Regions from separate parts of the Arthrobacter sp. AD-310 genome, predicted to be linked through region 1. Evidence: riboswitches for the same ligand, from Rfam matches in the RefSeq annotation. Region 1 holds a riboswitch; each other region holds the start of a gene.
What was found. Region 1 has a riboswitch for S-adenosylmethionine ahead of metX (homoserine O-acetyltransferase MetX). Riboswitches for the same ligand answer to the same signal wherever they lie in the genome.
Positions count from the first base shown of each region.

Region 1 (6,153 bases):
GTGGTTGATGCGGCCTCCCTGGCGGGTCCGCAGCAGCGCCTCGCCGTGCAGCAGGTCGCCGGACCCGTTGACCTCGGCCGCCCGGTGGCACAGGGCAGGGCGGCCGGCCCGGCAGGCCCGGCAGTCACCGCAGCTCGGCACGAAGACCAGGACGACATGGTCGCCCACCGAAACATCAGTGATTCCGCTGCCCACGGACAGCACCCGGCCCACCGCTTCATGACCAAGCGCCATCGGCAGTGGACGGACCCGCGAGCCGTCCACGACGGAGAGGTCGGAGTGGCACAGGCTCGAATAGGTGATGGCGATACCGAGTTCACCGGCGCGCGGATCCGGCCGTTCCAGCTCCTCCACCACAAGGGGGCGTGCCTCGGAGTACCTGGCTCCTGAGGGAACGGTGTTGTACAGGACAGCGGCTCGCATGGCAGCTCCTTGCTGTGGCTGGATCGTGGGACGCACAACTGCCCGGATCCGGGCAGCTGCCTTGGCTCGTGCCGCCTGGCGGCTTGCTACTTCTTGTTGGCAGCGAGGAGCGCTGCGGTGCCCTTGGCATCCGCGGCATCCACGTCGTGCAGCGAGATGCCCTTCGTCTCTTTGAGGAAGAACACGGATACTGCGGTCACGATGCAGGCACCCAGCAGGTACAGGGCCACCGGGGTGGAGGACTTGAAGTTGCTGAGCAGCGCCGTGGCGATGATCGGGGCCAGTGAACCGGCCACGATCGAGGTCACCTGGTAGCCCAGGGATACGCCGGAGTAGCGCATCCGGGTGGGGAACATTTCCGCCATGATGGACGGCTGGCCCGCGTACATCAGCGCATGGAAGAGCAGGCCGATGGTGATGGCGGCCAGGATGACCATGTCGTTGGCGGTGTCCATCATGGGGAAGGCAAAGAATCCCCAGGTCCCGCCGAGGATTGCGCCTGCCATGTAGACGGGGCGCCGGCCAAAGGTGTCGGAGAGCTTGCCGACCAGCGGGACGGCGCAGAAGTGGATGAAGTGTGCCACCAGCAGGAGGAGCAGGATGCGGGAGGTGTCAGTCTGGACGACGACCTTCAGGTAGGTGATGGAGAATGTCACCACAAGGTAGTAGAGGATATTCTCGGCGAACCGGAGGCCCATCGCGGTGAAGACGCCGCGGGGGTAACGGCGGAAGACCTCGGCGACGCCGTAGCCCTTCTTTTCCGCGGTGACTTCCTTGCGTGCCTCGATGAAGATCGGCGCATCCTGGACCTTGGTGCGGATGTAGTAGCCGATGATCACGATCACGGCAGACAGCCAGAACGCCACGCGCCAGCCCCAGCCGAGGAAGGCTTCCTGGGACAGCGTGGAGGACAGCGTGAACAGCACACCCGTGGCAAGCAGGTTCCCCATCGGAACTGCGGACTGCGGCCAGCTGGCCCAGAACCCGCGCGAGTGGCTGGGGCTGTGCTCGGCGACGAGCAGCACGGCGCCGCCCCATTCACCACCGACGGCGAAGCCCTGCACGAACCGCAGGAAGACCAGCAACGCCGGGGCCCAGTAGCCGATTTCGGCGAAGGTGGGCAGGCAGCCCATGAGGAAGGTGGCGACGCCAACCATGATGATGCTCAACTGGAGCAGCTGCTTGCGGCCGAACTTATCGCCGAAGTGGCCAAAGACAATGCCCCCGATGGGCCGGGCAACGAAGCCCACGGCATAGGTGACGAAGGCGGCGATGATGCCGTCCAGCTCTGTACCCGAATTGGGGAAGAACGTCTTGCCGAACACGAGCGTGGCGGCCGACGCGTAGAGGAAGAACTCATACCATTCCACGACCGTGCCTGCCATGGAGGCCGTGACGACCTTCTTGAGGCCTGAAGCTTTGACGTCGGTTTCCTCGAGCCGCCCTGCGGCGGAGCGTTCCGTACTCATTAGTGAACTCCTTTGGCGTCTTCGTCGACACCACATGGGACCGGATGGCGGTTTTGTGATTTGCATAACAAAACCGCAGATTCACATGAGTATTCCTCGGGGAAGCTGGGAGCTCAACGGCGAATACCGCAGAAGCGGTGTGCAAAATTGCACAATCGTTCGGTGTGCGCACGGCAGGGCGCGGAAAGACCCGCAAAGCGTCCGGTTTTTCCCTCAGTGCCGGCGCGCCTCCCAGGTCCGGGTGGCTGCATCCTCAGGGCAAGAGGTGACAGCGAAGCTGTGCGCCCAGCTGCCCGATCTCGGTGAGAAAGCCGTCGTGCCCGATCGGGGCTTTGATGAGGTGCACGTCCACGTCCCCCGGGAGCGCCTCTGCAAGCTCGCGGGACTGGGAAGGGAAGTAGAGCCGGTCGGAGTCCACGGCGGCCACGAAGAAACGGGCATCCGAGCGGGCAAGCGACTCGGCGAGGGTGCCGCGGCCCCGGCAGACATCGTGGCTCATCAGCGCTTCTGTCAGGGCGATGTAGCTGTTGGCGTCGAAACGCTTCACCAGCTTTTTGCCCTGGTGGTCAAGGTAGCTCTCGACCTGGTACCGGCCCCGCGCCGCCAGTACTTCACCCTGCAAGGGAGACTCAGGTGCCTGGGGTGCCCGCCCGAACCTGCCGTCGAGCTCCGCGGCGGATCGGTAGGTGATGTGCGCAATGCGGCGCGCCAGGGCCAGCCCGCTTTCGGGGAAGGGCCCGTTGTAGTAGTCGCCACCATTGAAGTGCGGGTCCTGGCGGATGGCAAGGGTCTGGGCCTGCGCGAAGGCGATCTGCTCGGCCGTGCTGGCGGCACCAACGGCGATGACTGCGCACCGCTGCACGCGCCCGGGGTAGGTGATGGCCCACTCCAGGGCCCGGGCCCCGCCCATCGAGCCGCCGAGGACCGCGTACCAGCTGCGGATCCCCAGCCGGTCCGCCAGCCGTGCCTCCGCAACGGTGCTGTCCCGGAGCGTCACCAGCGGGAAGCGGGAACCCCACGGGCTGCCGTCCGGGGAGGGCGACGACGGGCCGGTAGACCCGTAGCAACCGCCGACGATGTTGATGGACACTACGAAGAACCGTTCGGTATCTACCGGCGCGCCGGGGCCTGCCAGCTGTTCCCACCAGCCTTCTTCGTCGCTGTCACCGCGCGTGACGTGGGTGCTGCCGGTCAGGGCGTGTTCAATCAGGATGGCGTTGCTGCCGTCAGCGTTGAGCGTGCCCCAGGTTTCGTAGGCGAGCGTGACATCCGGCAGGTAGCCGCCGCCTTCGAGCTCCAGCCCGCCGATGGAGGCATAGCGGACAATTCCGTGTTCGGGAACGGTGGTACGGGCGACGGTAACCGTCATGGCAAGACCTCTTCTACGCGCTTGCCCACCGGCGGATGACCGGCAGGCCAGGTCTTCACCCGGGGCACCCCACCGCGGAAGGAGGGTTGCCGGCCAGCAAGCCGGGGCTGTCGCTGGCACTCATGACCTGGTTCGAGTGTACGAAACACCACCCGCTCCGGGCCAAGAGTGTGACTGGTTATGACTTCCCGGATTGCCGCCCGCCTGCCGGACCGGCCGCCGTCGTGATTTACCTGCTCAGGCGCCTGGCGCCTCCTTGGCGGCACGGAAGCCGGCCTCAAGGTCGGCCAGGATGTCGTCGATATGCTCCAGGCCCACCGAGAGCCGGACCAGTCCGGGTGCGACTCCGGCGGCCGCCTGCTGTTCGGGGGTGAGCTGGCTGTGCGTGGTCGACGCCGGGTGGATGACCAGGGAGCGGACGTCGCCGATGTTGGCAACATGGGAGTGCAGCTCCAACGCGTCGACGAACCGCTTCCCCGCTTCGGCGCCACCGGCGAGGTTGAAGGCGACAATCGCGCCGGTGCCCAAGGGACCATACTTGCTGCCGCGTTCGTACCAGGGGCTGGAGGGCAGCCCTGCGTAGGCGACCGACTCGACGTCGTTCCTCGCTTCAAGCCAGCGGGCAACCTCGGTGGCGTTGGCCACGTGCCGCTCCACGCGCAGGCTCAGGGTCTCCAGGCCCTGGGAAATCAGGAAGGCGTTGAACGGTGACACAGCCGAACCGAGGTCCCGCAGGAGCTGGACACGGGCCTTGAGGATGTATGACAGGTTGGCTCCCAGCGCCCCGCCCTCGCCGAGGTCCCGGCCGTAGACCAGGCCGTTGTAGGTGGGATCGGGGGTGTTGAAGCCGGGGAAGCGTTCGGGGTCCTTGCTGAAATCGAACTTTCCGGAGTCCACGATGACGCCGGCGATCGCCGCACCGTGGCCGCCGAGGTACTTGGTTGCCGAATGGACCACGATGTCAGCACCCCACTCCAGCGGGCGGATCAGGTACGGCGTGGACAGGGTATTGTCCACTATCAGGGGCACACCCGCCTCATGGGCCACCGCCGAAACGCCCTCGATGTCCAGGACGTCCTGTCGTGGATTCGAAACCACCTCACCGAAGAACAGCTTGGTGTTGGGCCGGACTGCGTTGCGCCACTGGTCGAGGTTGTCGGGGTCCTCGACGAAGGTGACGGAGATGCCGAACTTTTTTAGGGTGTGCGCGAACAGGTTGTAGGTGCCGCCGTAGAGGCTGGGGCTGGCGACAATGTGGTCACCGGCTTCTGCGATATTCAGGACGGCGAACGTCTCCGCCGCCTGCCCGGAGCTGAGCAGCAGCGCGGCCAGGCCGCCTTCCAGGCTTGCGATCCGCTGTTCAACGGCGTCCTGCGTGGGGTTGCCGATGCGGGTGTAGATCGGAGCAAGCTCGGCCAGCGCGAAGCGGTTCGCAGCACTTTCGGCGCTCGGAAACACAAAGGAAGTGGACTGGTAGATGGGGAGTGCACGGGCGCCGGTGGCGGCGTCCGGTTCCTGGCCCACGTGGATCTGGCGGGTTTCGAAGGACCAACCGTTGGACATTTCAAGGCTCCTTTGACATGGGCCCGGCATGCTGGGAGCACCTCGGGCCGCGCTTGCCATCCGGCCGTTACCGGACAGCCCGGTCCTCACCCGGGGCACCCCACCGCGGAAGGAGGGTTGCCGGCCAGCGAGCCGGGGCTTGGCGCTGGCACTCATGACCTGAGCCCAGTGTAGGAACTTCGGTCGCGCGCCGGACAGCATTGTGACGAACATGGTCCGGCAGCTTTATTACCGCTCCCCGGGCAGCCGGAAAGGGCCTGGCCTCGGAAAATCCCGGTAAGGCAACCCTAAGCTGAGAGCCTGATCACAAAGTGCCAAGATGATGGCATGCGCATGGATCACGTCTCTTACGCCTGTGAACAAGATGGCCTCGCGGCCACAACCGAACGTATTTCCTCTGCCCTCGGCGTTGAGGCAGTGAAAGGCGGGGTACACCCCCGGTTCGGAACCCGGAATATGATCATCCCGCTCGCGGGCCACAAGTACCTTGAGGTCGTGGAGGTCCTGGACCACCCGGCATCGGACAAGGCGCCCTTCGGGCAGGCAGTGCGTGCCCGCTCGGCGGCCGGTGGCGGCTGGATGGGCTGGTGCGTCGAAGTGGACGACCTTGCCCCCTTCGAAGAGCGCCTTGGCCGCGCGGCAGTCAACGGCAACCGCAAGTTCCCGGACGGCCGCGAACTGGTGTGGAAGCAGATTGGCATCCTCGGCCTCATCGCCGATCCGCAGGTGCCGTACATGCTCAAGTGGGAGGGCGATCCGTCGCTGCACCCGTCCAACGCCTACGAGAGCAACATCAAGATGAGCTGCCTGACCATTGCCGGCTCCGCCTCGCGGGTAACCGAGTGGCTGGGTGAACCGGTGGAAAAGCCGCTGGAGGATGTTGCTGTTGAGTGGGTTGCCCCGCACGGCACCCCCGGCATCCTCTCGGTCACGTTCGAAACCGCTAACGGGGCCGTCACCATCTGACGCCTCCCTGCCCTGGTCCGGTACAGCCCGACCAGGGCAGCCGGGCGTCCACCGCCCGGCGCAACACTTCGGCCGCTATCAGCTTGTGACAACGGCGTCACTTGCCGATAGCGGCCGAATCCATTTTCCCGCCGGTTTTCTTGCGGCTGCCTGTGAGGACGCCGGCCGACGAAAATGTCAGTGCCTCCACCGATGATGTTGGTATGGGAAACGGCGCAGGGACGGCGGCAGTGATGGAAGGACTTCACGCCTCTTTTGCTGCTCTCGCCGCGCTTACCGCTGAAGACGCCGCCCTCGCCTCTGCCGGAACTCCGGCTGTAGCCGGGGACGGGGTTGATGTGCTGCAGCGGGCCTACGAACTCA
Region 1 is NZ_BAAHNO010000042.1:18,824-24,976, forward strand. It holds gene ACYQ1Z_RS19320 (zinc-dependent alcohol dehydrogenase family protein) at 1-423, opposite strand, end outside; gene ACYQ1Z_RS19325 (MFS transporter) at 510-1,892, opposite strand; gene metX (homoserine O-acetyltransferase MetX) at 2,146-3,261, opposite strand; SAM riboswitch class IV at 3,274-3,389, opposite strand; gene ACYQ1Z_RS19335 (bifunctional o-acetylhomoserine/o-acetylserine sulfhydrylase) at 3,499-4,824, opposite strand; SAM riboswitch class IV at 4,869-4,984, opposite strand; gene ACYQ1Z_RS19340 (VOC family protein) at 5,152-5,790, shown strand; gene ACYQ1Z_RS19345 (HNH endonuclease signature motif containing protein) at 5,994-6,153, shown strand, end outside.

Region 2 (6,153 bases), on a different contig from region 1:
GAACTGCGAGGGCAGGAGCCGGAACCGGGTGCTCGTGCCGACCGCATACAGCGCCAGCGTTGCGGCCAGAACCCACACGGCCTTCCCCCGGTTGAGCGCCCACAGGATCAGCGGGCTCACCAGGAGCAGCACCACGTACAGCCCCATCACGTTGAACTGCCACGGCCCGAACTGCAGGAGCAGGATGGCGGGCAGGACCTGTGGGGGCACCGGGAACTGGAAGATCGATTCCATGCCGGCGTAGAGGTCGTACGTCCGGCCGGCCCCGTCATGCCCTGCGCCGCCGGTTCCCTGGTCCACGAAGGTAGTGAGCGCGTCGGTGCGGAAGACCGGGAGCAGGGAGGCCAGGAAGACGGCCAGCAGGACAATGAGGGCGGTCAGGTAGAGCTTGCCGGCGCGTTTGGATGTCAGGTCCACAACGGTCCCGAAGTCTTCCTTGACTCTGGGTCCGTAGACCATGCCCACTACAAGGCCGGAGAACAGCACGAAAAGCTCAGCGCCGGAGACGAAGCCCACTGCCTCCTGGGTGAGGATCTGGAACAGTGATGTCATGCCCAGGTGGTTCACCACCACGAACACGATGGCCAGCCCGCGGAGCAGGTCCACCCGGGAATCGCGTTTGGACGGCTCCCCATATCCCCATGCCGTGGCGGCATCCACCCTGCGCGGGATCTGCCAGAGCGCCACCAGCAGGATGAGGAGCGCAGCGGCCACGGACCACGCGGCGGCGCCGGTCAGTGTGTTCGCCGGAGAGTAACCAGCCCCGGCGGTGACGTCGGTGACCGGCCCGGTAACCATGGGTGAGGACTCGAGCCTGTCCAGGGCGCCCTTGGCGATCCCGGGGCTGCCGGTGAGGAGCCAGTTGATGCTCGCGACGCCGGTGTCCCGGGTGCTGGTCCGCTCGTCCCAGACGACGGCGGCCGTCTTGGCGAATGCCTCGGAGGTGGCCGTGCCGACCACCTGGTCCCACCAGCCGAGCTTGATGTCCGCTTCCGGCGCCCCACCCGAAGCGGGGCTGTAGAACGCAGCGGTCTGCAGCAGGAACGGTTTGTCCCGCCCGGCCGAATAGGTCCCGTAAAAGTTTTCTCCGCCTGAAGATGTGAGCATCTCCTGCAGCTCTCCGGCGCGCGGAACGGTATTGACGGCGGCCCCGCCGGCGGTGTCGTCGTGGAAGGCCGACAGGCCCACCCAGTCCACCGCGTCGTCGCCCGGGTAGAACGGCTCGTAGGCGCTGTCTGCACCGTCCCATACGCCGTCGCCGTTGGTGTCCAGCAAGGCGAAGCCGTCGCTGCCGGAGGCTGGCGCGTTACGGTTCCGGTCGAAGGGGTAGTCCGCGCCCAGGTAAGGCTCCCACACAAGGACGGCGCCGCCGTCGGACTCCTTGAACGCGGCTGACACCGCCCGGAACGCGTCCCGGTACGTGGCGGGCTGTTGGCCCCAGTCCACCCAGCTGGTGTTCATGTCCGGTGCGAAGCGGACCAGGACCTGGCCCTTGAACCGCCCTGTCAGGTCCCGCACCCGGCCGGCGAACGATTCGGCGGCCGCGGCGTCGATCTGGTCCAGCGGCACCGTGGGCTTCACGGTCAGCATGGCGTGGGAGCCCTGCAATGACGCCTGCTGCAGGAACTCCCGCAGGTCGTTCTCCTCCGACGGGCGGTAGGGGAAGGCGATATCGTGCCCAAGAACCGCCGGGGACGCACCGAGGCGCTCGGCAAACCCGGCAGCGGTGTCCTCGCCCCATTCGAGGACCGCCCCGAGCAGCGGCTTGCCTTCGTCCGCCAGGGGTTCGGCCGCGCGGGCAGGTCCGTTCGGGAGTGCTGCGGCGATGAGCGCCACCAGCAGGGCCGCAAGGAACGCCCGGGCCACGCGAAGGCGGGAGACGGGAAATGGGCTGGTGCGGCGCCCAGGCGTGGCAGTTGGCATACTGATCGGTACCCCCCCGGTGCTGATGTTCAGTGGCGGGGCGGTGCCCCGTAAGAACTGCCCCGTATGAACTGTATCGGCCGGGCAGGCCGCGAGGGGAAAGAAAAGCCCGCCCACCTGCGGTGATACCGCCGTCGGACGTTCCCTCCAGGAAGCCGTCGGCACCGGCTCCGGCAGCGCTTCCGCTTCAGTTACGGAACATGACGGCGACGGCGGTGCGGCTGTCCGTGCCAGATGTTACGTTTTTGGGGAGTAATGAGTACCGGCGCCAAGCCCTGACTGGCCGGTCGGCAACCCTCCTTCCGCGGCGGGGTGCCTCAGGTGAATACTCGGCATATCGACCGTTCGAGCTGCAAGCGTGAGTGAAGGAGATCCGTCGTGTCTGACGCGCCTGCCCCTGAAGAAAAGCTGTCCTACCGCCTTATCAGCGGCCCGGACAACCGTGAATTCTGTGAGCGGATCTCAACCGCCCTGGCCGAAGGGTACGTGCTGCACGGCAGCCCCGCTGCCACCTTCAACGGCACCAGCGTCATCGTTGCCCAGGCTATCGTCCTGCCGGCAGCCATTGCTTCGGCAGACGCCGCCGTCGCCACAGCCGTGGACAACCTCGAAGCGTCCAACGAGGACCTCGACTTCGATGGTGAGGGCCACGCATGAGCTACGCAGGAGACATCACTCCCGAGGAAGCCTGGACCAAGCTCGAGCAGGGCGCCATCCTGGTCGACGTGCGCACCGAAGGCGAGTGGGCGCACATCGGTATTCCCGACACCAAGGCAACGGACAACGATCCGCTGTTCATCCAGTGGACGTTCCCCGGCGGCATTCCCAACCCGGACTTCATCACCGACCTGAGCCAGCAGGCCCCGGAAGACCGCGGCACCGAACTGCTGTTCCTCTGCCGCTCAGGCCAGCGCTCCATCGCTGCTGCCGTCGCTGCCACGCAGGCCGGCTTCACGTCCTACAACATCCTCGAGGGATTTGAGGGTGAGCCCGACCGCTACGGCGAACGCACCGTCAACGGCTGGAAGAACCGCGGCCTGCCTACGAACCTGGGAAAGAACTAAGTGACCTTCAACCAAGACGCCGCCGGCTGGAGCCCCGACACCCAGGCCGTCCGCGGCGGGCTGGACCGTACCAACTTCCAGGAAACCGCGGAGCCGGTGTTCCTCAACTCGGGGTTCGTTTACGAATCCGCGGCCGCTGCCGAGCGGGCCTTCACGGGTGAGGACGAGCGCTTCGTCTACTCCCGCTACGGCAACCCCTCGGTGGCCACGTTCCAGGAGCGGCTCCGCCTGCTTGAGGGAACGGAAGCGTGCTTTGCTACGGCGTCGGGCATGTCCGCCGTCTTCACCGCCCTGGGTGCCCTGCTGGGTGCCGGTGACCGGGTGGTCGCCGCCCGTTCCCTGTTCGGCTCCTGCTTCGTGATCCTGAACGAAATCCTGCCGCGCTGGGGCGTGGAGACGGTCTTCGTGGACGGCCCGGACCTTGAACAGTGGCGCGAGGCGCTGTCCCAGCCTACGACTGCGGTCTTCTTCGAGTCCCCGTCCAACCCGATGCAGGAAATCGTGGACATCGCGGCAGTCAGCGAACTTGCGCACGCCGCCGGGGCGACCGTCGTCGTCGACAATGTCTTTGCCACGCCCCTGCTGCAGCGCTGCGGGCAGCTCGGCGCGGACGTCATCGTTTACTCCGGCACCAAGCACATCGACGGCCAGGGCCGGGTCATGGGCGGTGCCATCCTGGGCACCAAGGAATACATCGATGGTCCGGTCAAGCAGCTTATGCGCCACACCGGGCCGTCCCTCTCCCCCTTCAACGCGTGGGTGCTGACAAAGGGGCTGGAGACCATGGCGCTGCGCGTCAACCACTCCTCCGCCACGGCCCTGCGCCTGGCCGAGTGGCTGGAGCAGCAGCCCGCTGTGGGCTGGGTGAAGTACCCGCTGCTGAAGTCGCACCCGCAGTATGAGCTGGCGGCCAAGCAGATGAAGGCCGGCGGTACGGTCCTGACGCTCGAGCTTGCCCCTTCCGGCGGCCGCTCCGGCAAGGAGGCCGCGTTCGCGCTGCTGGACGGGCTGCGCATTATCGACATCTCCAACAACCTCGGCGATTCGAAGTCCCTCATCACCCACCCTGCCACCACCACGCACCGCGCGATGGGTCCTGAAGGCCGTGCTGCCATCGGCCTGAGCGACGCCGTGGTGCGGCTGTCCGTGGGCCTCGAGGATGCCGACGACCTTATCCGCGACCTGGAACAGGCGCTGAAGCAGATCTAGCCAGTTACCTCTGGCTGTGTGCCGTCCGGCTGGAGTTCCAGCCGGACTTCGACGCGGTCCCCGGCGCTGATTCCGGCTTGAGTCCGAACCGCCTTCTTCACCGGCAGCAGGTAGGAGCCGGCTTTGGCGTCCGGGAAAAGCGATGTCTGCCAGCTATGCCCGCCGATGTCCGCGGTGACCTTCACGGAACCGAAGGCTTTGCTGCCCACGTCTTGCTCGGCAATGTCGTCCGCCACATCCGGCGGCAGGGTCAGGAAATGCCAGCCCGCTTCACCGGGGTAAAGCCACAGCTCGGCTTCAAAAACGTACGACGGCGTCACGCGCCGAGTATGGCACGCCGCCTTCAGCGGCGCCACGGTATGGCGGCTGGCCGGTGGGGTCGGGCGATGGTGCAGCCCGCCGAAACCCGGTCCGGTGGTTGAGCCTGTCGAAACCCACGGGACGAACCACCCGGCTGGATCTCACCAGCGGGCCGGTACTACGCCAGCGAACACCAGGACTGGCAACCACCCCACTGGCCACCCGGACTCCTACCCCACGACGGATCAAGCCCGCCACTGGATGGTGCGCTGCCCGCACCTGCACCTGCACCTGCACCTGTATCAGGGGCAGGCCCGGATGAGCCGTGTCCGTTCCGCGAGGCCCCGCCCTGGGCATTCACGGATGAGCCGTTCACGGATGAGGACCCATCATTCCAGGAATCACCGGGGCACCACCTGATCGATGAGGACGACCTCCCACCCGACCACGAAGCCTGGGACATCCTCCACACCATGCCCATCACCCTGCCCCCGGACCCCTACAAAGACCCGGAACCGGCACTCACCTGACACCGGAACGAAAGGGATCCATCTGTTGGCAGCCGGGTTGGCCGTTGACGCTCCGTCGCCTGCGGAGTAGCTTCTGCTCCATCCAGGCTGCCCTCACCTCAGCGGACAAGCCGTCGTCAGGTACCAGCCATCTTCGGAGGAGGCAGGCAGTAATGGCCCAACTGAACCCCTACCGGCGGGCAGGAGCCGTCATCACAGCGGCGTGCACGTGCTGGTTCCTTGGAATTTCAATGCTGGGTAACATCCACACTGTCACCGATGCTGCCACTCGGCTTGAGATGCTTGGCCGGCACCGTCGGCTCTGGATTCTGGGCCAGTTCCTGGCGGCTACCGGAACTGCCGCTGCTCCGGTTGGTTTCATCCGGCTCGCACAGCAGTTTCAATCCCGCCCGGCAGAAGTTCCAGGTAAAGCCAGCCATCTGGCCGTCGTCGCAGCAGGGGCACTGTCAGCCGGCAGCCCGCTGTTCATAGTTGCCCTGGCCGACCGCGCCGCCCACCTCCGCCGGTTTGCTTTCCGGGAGGGCGCCAGCTGGCCATTCCTCACCTATGCAGGACTGCAGACGGCGGGCGTCGGAGCGTTGGGCGCTGCACTCCAGCTCTCAGCGTTCAAGGGAGCAGTCGCGGCCAGCAGCGTCGCGAGCACCCCGCTCTTCGCCACCATTCTTGTGCGCTCTAAGGACATCCCGCCGTTTGTCTTCTACCTGCTGCAGCTCGCCGTAGGAATCAAGCTGCTGCGGTACCAACCCGAAATGCCCGGGAAGTCTGACGTTTAGGCCTGGCGGACCCGCAGCAGCTCCGGGACAGCCTCAATTTCCGCGGGGTCGAGGGCGTCCCGCATCGTGATCTTGACGGCATGGCGGACAACAGCGCCGAAGCCGAAATCTTCCGGCGGTGGACCTTCCAGCACTTTGTCCCGAACCCGCCGCTGTTCGGCCGCCCCCGTCCCCCGCGCAATGATGTCCTCTACGCCCTGCCGCGCCAACCCAAGCTCTCCCTGCTCGGCAAGGACAGGCGCCAGGTAGTCCACCAGGGACCGCACCACATCCACGGCGGGCGCCGGCCGGAAGGTGCCAAAATCCAGGAGTTCGCCGCCGAGCCCGCCGCTGCTCGCCTGCCACGATGCCATC
Region 2 is NZ_BAAHNO010000014.1:83,821-89,973, forward strand. It holds gene opgC (OpgC domain-containing protein) at 1-1,923, opposite strand, end outside; SAM riboswitch class IV at 2,175-2,288, shown strand; gene ACYQ1Z_RS10270 (DUF1737 domain-containing protein) at 2,302-2,580, shown strand; gene ACYQ1Z_RS10275 (rhodanese-like domain-containing protein) at 2,577-2,987, shown strand; gene ACYQ1Z_RS10280 (O-succinylhomoserine sulfhydrylase) at 2,988-4,196, shown strand; gene ACYQ1Z_RS10285 (DUF1905 domain-containing protein) at 4,193-4,516, opposite strand; gene ACYQ1Z_RS10290 (hypothetical protein) at 5,179-5,799, shown strand; gene ACYQ1Z_RS10295 (glutamate--cysteine ligase 2) at 5,796-6,153, opposite strand, start outside.
Region 2: linked by a shared signal. The riboswitch ahead of ACYQ1Z_RS10270 (DUF1737 domain-containing protein) and the one ahead of metX (homoserine O-acetyltransferase MetX) in region 1 are both predicted to bind S-adenosylmethionine.

Region 3 (6,153 bases), on a different contig from region 1:
TCAGCGGCATCGCCCACCTGCGCGGCCACGAGACGGACCGGCTCGCCGCCCTGGTCACCGAAATCAACCGCCTCGGCGGGGATGCCGAGGAAACCAGTGACGGCCTGGTTATCCGCCCCGCCCGCCTGCACGCCGGCGTCGTGCACAGCTACGCCGACCACCGCATGGCCACCGCCGGAGCGATCCTGGGCCTCGCCGTCGAAGGCGTCCAGGTCGAGGACATCGCCACCACGGCCAAGACCATGCCTGACTTCCCCCGGCTCTGGGCGGACATGCTGGCACAGGGAGGCGCACCGCAGGAAGAGTCCGACGGCGGGTCGGAAGGTTCCTGCGATGGTCCGGCGCACTGACTCCTGGGACGAGTCGGACGTCCGGGTCCGCCCCAACAAGAAAGGGTCAAGGCCCCGCACCAAGGACCGGCCGAGCCACGACGACGCCGTCACCGGACGCATCATCACCGTCGACCGGGGCCGGTACACCGCCGTTGTGGGCGAGGACTCCGGGGACGAACGAACGGTGGTCGCAGCACGGGCGCGGGAACTCCGCCGCAACCCGGTGGTGGCCGGCGATTTCGTGTCCCTCGTGGGCGACGTTTCGGGAGACCCGCACACACTTGCCCGGCTGGTCAAAATCCAGGACCGCAAGACCCTGCTGCGCCGCAGCGCCGATGACACCGACCCCGTGGAGCGCGCGGTCGTGGCCAACGCGGACCAGCTGGTGATCGTGGTCGCCGCAGCCAACCCCGAGCCGCGCACGGGTTTCATCGACCGGGCGCTCGTGGCGGCGTACGACGCCGGCATCGACCCGATCCTGCTGGTCACCAAGGCGGACGTCAAGGACCCCGCGGAACTCCTGGCCAACTACACACACCTGGACCTGCCGGTCATCATCAGCCGCACCGCAGACCTGCAGGCGTCGGGGATCGACGCCCGCTCCGACGACGGGCTCTCCGCGCGGCTGGACAGCGCCGCCGTCGGCGAACTCCGTTCCTACCTGGACGGAAAGGTCACCGTGATGCTGGGGCACTCCGGCGTCGGCAAGTCGACGATGGTGAACGCCCTGACCGGTGCCGAACGGGCAACGGGCGGCGTTAATGCCGTGACCGGACGTGGCCGGCATACTTCGTCATCGGCGCTCGCACTGCGCCTGGCCGACGCGCCGCCCGGCAGCTGGATTATCGACACCCCCGGCATCCGCTCGTTCGGCCTCGCCCACGTCGATCCGGACCGGATCCTGCGTTCCTTCCCCGACCTGTCCCCCGGCACCGACCATTGCGAACGCGGGTGCAAGCACACCGCTACGGCAGTGGACTGCGGCCTGGACGCCTGGGTGGAGGAGGGCCATGCGGGCCCCACCGGGCCCGCCCGGCTGGCGTCCCTGCGGAGGCTCCTCGGAGCCGATCCCCGGGAGGAAGGCCAGGACGCCAAGGAGCTCGGCAGCGTCAACTAGGGTCACCGGCACGGCCCACCTCCCGGCAGGACCGCCGGCAGACGGTAGTTTGGAACCATGATCCAACCCGCTTCGAGCTACAACGACGACCTGCGCCTGGCCCATGTCCTGGCCGACTCCGTGGATGACCAGACCATGAGCCGCTTCAAGGCACTGGACCTCCACGTGGAGACCAAGCCCGACCTGACGCCGGTCACCGACGCGGACAAGGCGGCCGAGGAAGCCATCCGCGGCCAGCTCTCGCGCTCCCGGCCCCGAGACGCAGTGCTCGGCGAAGAATTCGGCAGCACCGGGCACGGTTCACGCCAATGGATTATCGACCCCATCGACGGGACCAAGAACTTTGTCCGCGGTGTTCCCGTCTGGGCCACGCTCATCGCGCTCGTGGACGAGGGCGAGCCGGTGGTCGGCGTCGTCAGCGCGCCCGCCCTGGGGAAGCGCTGGTGGGCCGCCAAGGGCATGGGCGCCTACATGGGCCGTTCGCTGGCCGCGGCCACGCGGCTCCGGGTGTCCGACGTCTCCACCCTGTCGGACGCATCACTGTCCTACTCCAGCCTGGGCGGCTGGAAGGAGCGCGGAAACCTCGACGAATTCCTGGGCCTGACCGAAGCCGTTTGGCGGACCCGCGCCTACGGTGACTTCTGGTCCTACTGCATGGTGGCGGAGGGCTCCGTGGACATTGCCTGCGAACCTGAACTCAACCTCTACGACATGGCGGCCCTCGTCCCGATCGTGGTGGAGGCCGGCGGCCGGTTCACCTCTCTTGAGGGCGAGGACGGCCCCTTCGGCGGCAACGCCCTGGCCACCAACTCCATCCTGCACTCGGAAGTACTGCAGCGGCTCAACCCGGGGCTGGACGACCTGCTCTAGGACCTCCCCACCGAACAACTGACGGCGGCCGACCCCAAAAGGGGGCGGCCGCCGTCGTGATCTTCGAGAAAACGCAACTATTCCAGCAGGGCGTAACAATTCCCTTAACAAACGGGCCGGCTTCATACCTGGCCGGTCCATGTCCTACGCTCTTAACCAGGTCACGAGTGCCAGCGCAAAACCCCGGTTTGCTGGCCGGCAACCCTCCATTCGCGGTGGGGTGCCCCGGGTGACGACCAGGCCGGTCCGGAGCGGATACGGCAAGCGCGGATTCCCTGATGCCGGAGTCCTGTCCTGAAGTGAGGTCTCTGTGACAACTGCCATCGTCTCCCCCAACTCCACCCTTGCAGCCGGCGCTGCCTTTGATGAGCGCCAGGCGATCGCCGGCCGCCCCCTCGCCGCCGTCACCGGCGCCGAAATCCAGGCGCCGCTCATCTCCGGCGGCCACGTCCGGTACGCCAACCTCGATTACGGCGCATCCGCCCCTGCCCTCTCCGTGGTGTCCGCCTACCTGAACGAGGTCCTGCCCTACTACGCCAGCGTGCACCGCGGCGCCGGGTACGCGTCCCAGATCAGCACCTCCGTATACGAAAACGCCCGAAGCATCGTCAGGGACTTCGTGGGCGGCCGCGCCGACGATTCCGTCATCTTCACCCGGAACACCACCGACTCCCTTAACCTCCTCGCCGGCTGCCTGCCGCTTACGGACGGACGCCCCACCGGAGACGTGCTGTACCTGGACATCGAGCACCACGCCAACCTCCTGCCGTGGCAGGGAGTCCCCCACCGCAGCATCGTGGCCGCCGACACCATTGCCGGCACCATCGAGTCCGTCCGGGCCGAGCTGGAACAGGGCGGTGTCAGCCTGCTGGCCATCACCGGTGCCTCCAACGTCACCGGCGAAATCCTTCCCATCCGTACCCTCGCCACGCTGGCACACCGGCACGGGGCACGCATTGTGGTGGACGCGGCCCAGCTGGCGCCGCACCGGCGCATCGACATCAGCGCCGACGACGTCGACTACGTCGCCTTCTCCGGCCACAAGCTCTACGCGCCGTTCGGCGCGGGCGTCCTGGTAGGGCGTCCGGACTGGCTCGACGCCGGTGTTCCGCACCTCGCCGGCGGCGGCGCGGTCAAGGAAGCGCGGCTCGACGGCGTCAGCTGGGCCACCGGCCCGGCGCGCCACGAGGGAGGCTCACCGAACGTCCTCGGTGCCGCCACGCTGGCACGCGCCACCCAGGTCATCGCGGACCTGGACCAGCAGCGCTGGCATGCCCACGAGTCAGCAATCCGTTCCTTCCTGGTGGAGGGCCTGCAGGACATCGAGGGCGTCACAGTCCACCAGATCTTCAAGGACACCAACGCGGACACGGACACCATCGGCGTGGTGAACTTCTCTGTCGAAGGCTACGACGCCGGCCTGGTTGCGGCCTACCTGTCGGCTGAGCACGGTGTCGGGCTGCGGGACGGGCGCTTCTGCGCCCACCCGCTGCTGAAGCGGCTGGGCCTGCCGTCCGGTTCCCTGCGGGCAAGCTTCGGCGTCGGGTCCCGGCTTGAGGACGTGCAGCGGCTCCTCGCCGGCATCGCCAAGCTGCGCAGCGACGGCCTGGGCTGGGACTACGTGGTGGACGCCGGACGCTGGGTTCCGGCCAACGACACCCGCACCTACCCGCACTGGGCACCCAACACCCCGGGAACCGCCGGCGCCGCACCCTGCACCGATAACTGAGCCACCGACGTCCGGGGCCCGGCTGCCCGGGCCGACCGTCGGGGCCACGGTCTTCCGCCAATCCATGCGGTAAATTCGAAAGAAACCGCAAGGCATGGACTGAAGGAGGCCGCACGTGGTTCGGGGTGGGCCCAGGCTTGATCATGGGCGACGCCGGGAGCTCGGCCAAAGCTTCCAGGACGGCGGCAGGCACTACCAGAAGGTCCGGCCCGGCTACCCGGAAGAAAGCGCCCGGTGGCTCGTGCCTGCCGGCGCCCACGATGCCCTCGACGTTGGCGCCGGAACCGGAAAATTCACCGAACTGCTGCTGGACCGCGGCCTGGCGGTTACCGCCGTCGACCCCTCCGCGGACATGCTTGAGCAGCTCAGGGCCCACTATCCGGCGGCCAGGGCCGTCCTGGGGACCGCCGAGGCGACTGGCCTGCCTGAAGCCGCCTTCGACGTCGCCACCGTGGCCCAGGCCTGGCACTGGTGCGACGCCCTGGCGGCCAGCACCGAGCTCGCCCGCGTCCTCCGCCCGCACGGCACGCTGGGGCTTGTCTGGAACCAGCTGGACACCTCCGTCCCCTGGGTGCACCGGCTTTCCCGGATCATGCACGCCGGCGACGTCTACAAGCCCGGACACCGGCCGCTGGTCGGGCCGGAATTCACAGACCTCGAAGGCCATGTCACCCACTGGCAGGACGCTGTTAATACCTCAGACCTGATCGAGCTCACCAAGTCACGCAGTTACTACCTCCGCGCAGGCGAGGCCACCCGCGCCAAGGTCCTGGCCAACCTCGACTGGTACCTTCACGAACACCTGGGGCACGGCGTGGACGAGGACCTGGAACTGCCGTACCTGACGTTGTCGTGGCGGGCCGTCAAAGTATGACCCGGCCAGCCGACGCACTTCCGGGGCAGCCGGTAGGCTTGGTCCTGTGAAGACCAGCGCGCCCTCCTCCTCGATCGAGGATTACGTCAAGGTCATCTACTCGTTCACCGAATGGCAGGACAAACCCATCACGTCCTCCCAGCTGGCGCAGCGGCTCGGGGTGGCTAACTCGTCCGTATCTGAAATGGTCCGCAAGCTGAAGGACCAGGGACTGGTTGACCACAAACCCTACAGCGCCATCACCCTCACGGACGCCGGGCTGCGGCTGGCACTGGGCATGGTCCGCCGCCACCGCCTGATCGAAACCTACCTTGTCCAGCAACTGGGGTACCGGTGGGACGAGGTCCACGACGAGGCCGAACTGCTGGAACACGCAGTGTCCGACACCTTTATTGAACGGGTGGCCGCCAAGCTCGGCGACCCCAGCCGGGATCCGCACGGCGACCCGATTCCCACCGCCGATGGCACAGTCCTGATGCCCCGCGCCCACCTCATGGGGGCGCTGGATGAAGGCCACACGGGCCGGATCACCCGCATCAGCGACGACAACCCGGACCTGCTGCGTTATCTTTCCGCAGAACAGATCGACCTCGACGCGGAGGTCGAAGTGGTGGGCCGCAGGCCCTTCGGCGGCGCCCTCGTGGTCCGCATCCGCAACTCCGGCCGCACCCGCGACTATGACCTCGCCGACGAAATCACCTCCGCCCTGTGGGTCCACAGCGACCAGCCCCATCCAGGCTGCGTCCTGGGGGAAGGCTGATGACCGGATGAAACCGCGCGGGATACCTCCTGCGCGGGCGTGGCTGGCGGTTGCCGCCGGCGGCCTGCTGGGCAGTGAACTGCGCTACGGCCTCGGACTTGCCTTTCCGGACCAGGCGAACGCCGTGCCGTGGACTACCTTGTGCATCAACGTGGCGGGGAGCTTTGTGCTGGCCACACTGACCACGCTGTGGATCGCACGGCCGCGGACAGCCTTCTGGCTGCGGGCGGGACTGGGTCCCGGACTGCTGGGCTCCTTCACCACATTCTCCGCCGTCATCTTCGCGGTGGACCAGCTGGCGCGGGCCGGGCAGCATCATATCTGGGTCGCCTACCTGCTGCTGTCGCTGGTTCCCGGGCTGCTGGCGGCCGGACTTGGATGGCGCCTGGGAAAGTTGCTGACGCGGGTCGCCGCTGACGCGGTTCCGGGCGGCCGGGCATGATTGCTGCTGCCCTGGTGGGCGCGTTCGGC
Region 3 is NZ_BAAHNO010000007.1:82,067-88,219, reverse strand. It holds gene aroA (3-phosphoshikimate 1-carboxyvinyltransferase) at 1-350, shown strand, start outside; gene rsgA (ribosome small subunit-dependent GTPase A) at 334-1,449, shown strand; gene hisN (histidinol-phosphatase) at 1,507-2,319, shown strand; SAM riboswitch class IV at 2,479-2,592, shown strand; gene ACYQ1Z_RS04500 (aminotransferase class V-fold PLP-dependent enzyme) at 2,630-4,048, shown strand; gene ACYQ1Z_RS04495 (class I SAM-dependent methyltransferase) at 4,164-4,922, shown strand; gene ACYQ1Z_RS04490 (metal-dependent transcriptional regulator) at 4,969-5,682, shown strand; gene ACYQ1Z_RS04485 (fluoride efflux transporter FluC) at 5,690-6,124, shown strand; gene ACYQ1Z_RS04480 (fluoride efflux transporter FluC) at 6,121-6,153, shown strand, end outside.
Region 3: linked by a shared signal. The riboswitch ahead of ACYQ1Z_RS04500 (aminotransferase class V-fold PLP-dependent enzyme) and the one ahead of metX (homoserine O-acetyltransferase MetX) in region 1 are both predicted to bind S-adenosylmethionine.